2 regions of the Paenibacillus sp. JT22N1 genome follow, and region 1 is predicted to be linked to the other one. Evidence: riboswitches for the same ligand, from Rfam matches in the RefSeq annotation. Region 1 holds a riboswitch; the other holds the start of a gene.
What was found. Region 1 has a riboswitch for cyclic di-AMP ahead of AC58UU_RS36080 (resuscitation-promoting factor). Riboswitches for the same ligand answer to the same signal wherever they lie in the genome.
Positions count from the first base shown of each region.

Region 2: another riboswitch for cyclic di-AMP. It lies ahead of AC58UU_RS20565 (stalk domain-containing protein); the one in region 1 lies ahead of AC58UU_RS36080 (resuscitation-promoting factor).

Region 1 is NZ_JCAUAW010000032.1:48,568-51,979, forward strand. Features, by position in the region: gene rnmV (ribonuclease M5) at 1-3, opposite strand, end outside; gene AC58UU_RS36080 (resuscitation-promoting factor) at 214-1,353, opposite strand; cyclic di-AMP (ydaO/yuaA leader) riboswitch at 1,647-1,832, opposite strand; gene AC58UU_RS36085 (ABC transporter ATP-binding protein) at 2,115-2,858, shown strand; gene AC58UU_RS36090 (ABC transporter permease) at 2,855-3,412, shown strand, end outside.
Region 2 is NZ_JCAUAW010000010.1:297,026-300,437, reverse strand. Features, by position in the region: gene AC58UU_RS20575 (DHH family phosphoesterase) at 1-326, shown strand, start outside; gene AC58UU_RS20570 (hypothetical protein) at 409-579, shown strand; gene AC58UU_RS20565 (stalk domain-containing protein) at 711-1,502, opposite strand; cyclic di-AMP (ydaO/yuaA leader) riboswitch at 1,507-1,658, opposite strand; gene AC58UU_RS20560 (LiaF transmembrane domain-containing protein) at 1,821-2,111, shown strand; gene AC58UU_RS20555 (PspA/IM30 family protein) at 2,139-2,765, shown strand; gene liaF (cell wall-active antibiotics response protein LiaF) at 2,938-3,412, shown strand, end outside.

The DNA of each region.
Region 1 (3,412 bases):
CATAAGCGGTTCCCTTCCAAGTACCAAGGATAAACGACTCCGTCGTCCTACAGGGACGAGCGCGTTTGTCAATGTTGATGCGGAGCTAAAATATAGAACTTATACTTCCATATTCAACGCAGAAAAAGAAGAGGGGTCCCCTCTTCTTTCGCCCAGGTTGTTACCTGGCAACGTATATATGACATTCTTCCCGCTGAAACAGACGTTTACACGTTAATTTTCAGACGGCTTTTTCGGTCCTACCACATACACGGTGTACCCTTGCTTCGTTCCGAATTTATTGGCATAACCATGATCTTCAAAGTATACATCAATCATTTGACCTTTCACACCGCTGCCAATATCTTCAGCACGGCGGAAGCCAATGCCCTCAATGTAAACCCACCATCCGAGTGGGATAACTTTGGGATCAACCGCTATCGTTCTGCCTTCCGACACGGTAGTCCCTGTATAGGTTTTACCAAAACCAGGAGTTCCTTCGGACTTACCTGTAGATGCCACGTCTGCCGAATAAGCAGTCAACTTCACATTCTTCAGGATTTGTTTGTACCCAAATGTTACACCATTCTTCGAAACCTCATCCACACCAGGTGATGAAGCCGAGAGAACAACAACAGGATTTTTCGTGCCCACGGACACGACTTTATTAATACTTTCTGTTTGTACTTCTTCACCCACAACTGCTTCCGCGACTAAAACACCATCTTCGAAAGTCTTTTCTTTCTTCTTCAAGAGTACGCCCTCTTTACCTTCTTGGACGACTTGCTCTTTGCCTTTGAGTAGCGATGCGTCGCTTTTCTTTTCCGTATCGAACGCAATCGGCTCAGTTACTTCCTCCGTCTCTTTTTTCACACGAACGATTTTGATTTCATCGCCCGAGCCCAGAGCGGCTGTCGGTTCGGGAGTTAAACGATCGTGCTCCCCAAGTGCAATATTTAAACGTTGCAATGCACTTTCTACCGTTCTTGCAGTTGTGTAAACAGTGGTGGTCTTTCCATCAGCAGTCAATTGAATCGGTGAGGCATGTTCGATGACAATTTTGTCTCCACCCTTGATTGTTGTCGTTGGCGCAGTAGAAATTTCATCGTGTTCACCAATCTTTATGGCTTGTTCATCCAGTAGGCGTTGCAGGACCCATTGCTTCGTATGCACAACGGTTTCTTGTCCATTCACAACCACGGATACGCTCTTGGTAGCCGTACCGTACAACAACACCAAAAACATGAAAGTCATTGCGATTGAAATTATGGCTAGACTTAAAATCAAACGCAAGTTTTCATGCTTCCATCGCAATGCGAAGGACATGCTGGATGATCGTTTTACATGGGTCTCGCTAATAGAGATACTGCCCACTTCTTCGGTCCTCCTTCAAAGCCTCGCCGCCAGGTTACAGCATGATTAGATTTGACGCGACTAAGGTTTTTTAGTTTAACTTAACGTGTTCGCCATCAGCAGTACGGTGCTATACCGCTGCCTTCTGGTCGTCCCACACCAGTTTGCCTATTCAACATTCATATGAATTCCGGGCAATCTTTAGTCGTCCGAAATGTGTATAGCCCTTTATGAAGACAAAAAGCCAGCAAGAAGAGGACTCTTCTCGCTGGCTTAGTTTGTATAGTAAAATACACAAATAGCACGCACGACAATCGTTACCTCTCTTACGCTTACGAGGTTAGCTGACGGATTCGGACGTGAGAGTCGCCCTACTAAGAGCATACAAAGTATACTCCAAGATTCACCCCTGTTACTCACTCTGTTCACTCAAGAAGTATTCTTCTTCAGCTTACAGTGGTTCCCCCGTTCCCATAAATGGAACTCAGCGAATGGAAAAATGGCAAATTGGTTATTAAGTTATTATGAAAAGTATATTACGCTGTTAATCTTAACCTGTAAAGGGATTGACACCTACTAAAAAGGGCTAAATCGACTAAAATTTGCTTAAATGAACAATTAAACAGCCCTATTTCTACTTATATCTCACTTTAACGTACGTATACTAACTCTTTTCAACTTTTCATCCCTAAACTAGGCTTAAATTACAAATTTGTTTATAATGATCGTATAGGAAAGTGATTCATAAATACCAATAATTTGCTAATCAGGGAGGCAATGAGATGGGCTCCATTCTACAAGTTGACTCTTTATACGGGGGATATTTACCAAAAAAACCTGTTCTTCATGACCTAACCTTTTCTATTCGTCAAGGTGAAATGATGGGTCTGATCGGACTTAATGGTGCGGGTAAAAGTACGACAATCAAAAATATTCTCGGTCTTCTTCAACCGCAAAAAGGATCGATTCGAATCAACGGACTAACTTTAGCTGAGAATCCTTTGTCCTATCGCGCAACCTACGCTTATGTACCCGAAAGTCCTGAGCTCTACGAAGAGCTTACGATCCGCGAACACCTTGAGTTAACCGCTATGGCCTACGGATTGTCGAAGGACGATTATTTGGCTCGATCTAGCTCCCTTTTGGAGCAGTTTCAAATGCAGGACAAGCTGAACAGCTTCGCCAGTCATTTATCCAAAGGCATGAAACAGAAAGTCATGATTATGAACGCATTTCTGATCGAACCCTCGTTATATATTATTGATGAACCCTTTCTCGGCCTCGACCCTTTAGCGATCCGTTCCTTACTCGAATTAATGGTCAAAATGAAACATAAAGGAGCATCATTCCTCATCTCATCGCATATTTTGTCTACAATTGAAAAATATTGCGATAACTACGTTGTCCTTCATCGAGGTCGTATGGTTGCTCAGGGTGATTTAGTCGAATTACGCGGGCAAACCGAACTCCCGGGAGCGTCACTAGACGACATTTTCTATAAGCTCGTACAAGGGGATTCGTTATGAGAAATATGGACATCAACACCCGTACCTTATGGCAGCAAAGATTCGAGCATTATATGAAGGAATCCATGGGCTATTGGCAATATGCAGCGCGTAGTAATTTCATCGGTCTCGTGTTGTTTCTTGTCATCGTTTCTTCCTATTATTATGCAAAAATACTACAGCGTCTTCCGACAGATTATCCCTATCTGTGGATCGTGCTTTTGCTGCTCGTTCCGCTTCTATCTTCAAGCCCCATTCGTACATTGGTAAGGAAAGCAGACCGCATGTTTTTGTTACGTATCGAACATCAAATGAGTGCTTATTTTCGAAGTGGATTCATGTACAGTTTGACACTGCAAGCTTTCGGGACATTTATCGCCTGGGTTATTTTATGGCCGCTTTACCATCACTGTCTTGGCGCTTCAGAGCAGCATTTCTTACTGATGCTTGCATTACTTCTTCTATTAAAGATAGCTAATTTACTAGCGAGCTGGCAGGAAAGTCGCTTTGCTCATGAGCGCACCAGATTAGCTTCGGTTAGCTTTCGCTGGATGGCAACAACCGCTCTCATTTCG
Region 2 (3,412 bases), on a different contig from region 1:
GGTATGTAGCGAAGCCATTTCCGATGGAGCCCATTCGCGCTGATGCGAATAAAAATACATTTAACACGAAAAATTCTGTTTATGGATCACTTTATGAGAATAGAAATGAACAACAAGTGTTTATTTTTCCTTCTGAAGGCAGGTGGGAAGTCGATGTGGATGGGGTCGAATCCAACCAACACTTTTCTACTTTCGAAGAGGCGGAACGTTATGTCAAAAGGGATTATGCAGCTTGGTTAGTTCGGGACGAAACGTATGTTGCATTCCTAATGGAGCATATGGCGGCAAGAAAAACTAAAACCCTCGAGGGTAGTTCAGTCATATAAAGAGCAACGCCAATTCCAGATAACTGGGATAAAATGCAAGCCACCTTCTCATACTAACTATGAGACAATGGAGGTGAATGCTATGCCCAAAAATGACGCCGATCCCAAGCATGACCGCGAAGATAACAAAGCAGATAAGAAAAACAATCAGCAGAATAACGCTAATTTCATGGAAGAAGCTCAAACGCTATCGAGCAACGAGGCACCTGATTACGTCCCAAGTTTAAATGGTATCCCCAAAAATCAAGTTTAAGTAACTGCAGGCTGCTCTTCTCATCACTATATGATGGGAGAGCAGCTTTTCTGGTTTTTCCACCTTAAAATAAAAAAAGCTGATTTCTTGAGAAATAAATCTCAGAAACCAGCTTTTTTGTTTGGAGCCGTTTAATTGGATAGTTTGTACACTTTAATGGTTTGGATACCAAACTTCATCAAAGATTGCTTGGATCCTGGGATAAAGATATCAAGACGCTTGCCTTTGATTGCACCGCCTGTATCTGTTGCGTAAGCATACATGCCGCCTGCAGGTAAGCCGTTGAAATTATAACCTTCTATATAGAGCTTAGATCCTAGAGGAATCACTGTGGGATCTACAGCAACGGTTCCAATACCTAATGGATTACCCATATAATCAAAAGCTCCGTAGCCGCCATTCTCAGATGGATCTGCTGAATAGGCCGTGGATTGAAACAATTCATAATCTGGCGCATGCTTGTTGCCATCTTTACTTAGAATAGCTAATTTGCTGCTAGCATCCCACTGAACGGGAATATCGGATGCTTTGCTTAGAAAACGAAGAGGCACGTAAACGCGTCCATTTTGGAATTCCACATGTGTGTCCATCTCGACACGATTGCTATCGATTTCAGCTTCTTTTTGCCCCGATACTAAGGTGATCGAATGTTTGTTGTTATTTAGCGTGACTTTGATCTCATCGCCTTCTTTTTGCCACTTCACGTCATAACCTAGCTTTTCCGTTACGAAACGAATCGGTACTTGGGTAGCATGATTGTCATCCAGAAAAGGCTGAGCATCCGGAAATTGAACCAGTTCATCATTGACTTGAACTTTCACATCCATCTCAGCGGCATTCGCCGTAAATGGGGAAAGAAAGCCTCCTGCCAACACTGTTAAAGACACAGCAAGGCTAGTTAACCCTTTAGTAATTGTATGCAATTGGTAATCCTCCTTCATGAGCCTTCGAGGTTAGTTGACGGGTTCGGGAAGAAGGTTCTCCCTAGTCTGCTCCGATGAAGAGCAAATATTCACCCCATGTAAATCGTCCCCCGTACCGGCACTTTGTCTGTGCACCGGACTCGGCTTCAAATAGTTTAGCATTCGAGGCTCGGTGGGACAACGACCAAAATATGGATGGAGGTCGTAGTGCGTACTGGACTTAGGTCTAGGTACAAAAACAGTCGCGAGTCCGTTTTGACATATTTCCATTTCCGTTACGATAGAAGCATGAAGAATACGTGAAGGGCGGTAAGCAATATGAGTATGGATCGATCGAAAGGGTTGGCACTAGTTTTGATCACGGCAGGTTTACTTATTTGTCTGCATCAGCTGGGTGGTCATGTTCATTTAATGGGGTTTTTATTCCCGGCAGCTATGCTTGGGTTAGGTTATGTAGGCATTAAGAATGGGAAGAAAATTGGATGGTTTATCGCCGGTTCGGGCGGCTTGATATTGACCATTAAACTATCGGGCTTCATAGCGATTGCGTTCGCAGCATGTTTAGTGGTGTATGGTATTCATTTATTGAAGAAAAGAAATGAATTTTAAATCATAAGAAATTGGGGGTGTGACAACATGAGTATATTGGATCGCATTGGCAAGATGGCAGAAGCTGCATGGCAAGAAACGACCGGCAAACATGATCACCATGAACGGGGGAACAGCGTGATTGAGAAGCTGGAACAGCGCTATCAGGAGGCACTGCAGCGAACAATTGAGCTGCGAAGCCACAGTGTGAACGCGGAGGAGATGGCTCAGCTGCGCGGCGAGCAAGCCGAGTTGGCGATGCGCGCCGGCGATGAAGAGCTCGCGCGGCTAGCGCTGCAAGAGAAGCAGCGCGAGGAAGCCGCTTGCGAGCACTACCGCGCGCAGTACGCGAGCAGCCAGGACGTGTGCCTGGCGCTCGCGGATGAACTGCGCGGGCTGCGTGCAGGGCACGCAGCCGAGGGGGGGCAGCCGCCGAGCAGCGGGCTGCACGAGAAAGAGGCTCGCGACACTTGGCGCGAGCTGGAAGTGACCGGCCGCGAGCTCGGCCGGGAAGCGCTGCAGGGGCTCCGCGAAGCGGGCCGCCTGTCGCAAGAGACGCTGAAGGAAGCCGGCGGCAACCTTCAACAGGAACTGCGCGCGCTGCGCGGCAAGTTCCAGCAGGAGTGGCAGCAGCATCGCTCCAGCGATGACACCGACCCGCGCGGCAAGAAATAGCCGCGTGTTATCCCACCAGCGCCTAATAAGTAGGCGCAGATGGGCCTTTGACCTCCATGACTCATGCGGAAGCCTTGCCGCGCAAGGATTTGCATCTTGGAGGTCGTCCATTCTTATGGTATGCTAAGAATCTATATGAACTAATTAAAAGTCAGCCAGAGGAGGTGCAGCGATGGGAGAAGAAACTAAAAGCAACCGTAACCGCAATACAGCACTAGTGCTGATTGGAGCCGGTCTTTTTTTGCTTCTAGATCATACGATAGGCTTTTTCCCCATTCTTGCCATTATCCTCATCTTGCTAGGCATTCATCGGGTCCGTTCACGCAAAGAACGCAAAGGTTATGTACTGATCGGCGTAGGGGCAGTGATTTTATTCGGGGATCACATTACCATTGTGTTCTCTATTGTTTTAATTTCGCTAGGTTTGTTTTTCATACGATCTAAGCAAGTACACAAAGACGACACGTATATGCAAAAGCAGAAATTGGTGGATAGCGTCCGTTTAGGCCGTGAGCCTTGGATTTTACGCAACAGTTCCACTTGGTACATTATTGGAGAAACCTACATTGATCTTTCACTTGCGATTTTGGAGCAAAAGGAAACCACGGTCATCCTGCAAGGCGTTGTAGGAGATGTAGATATAAAAG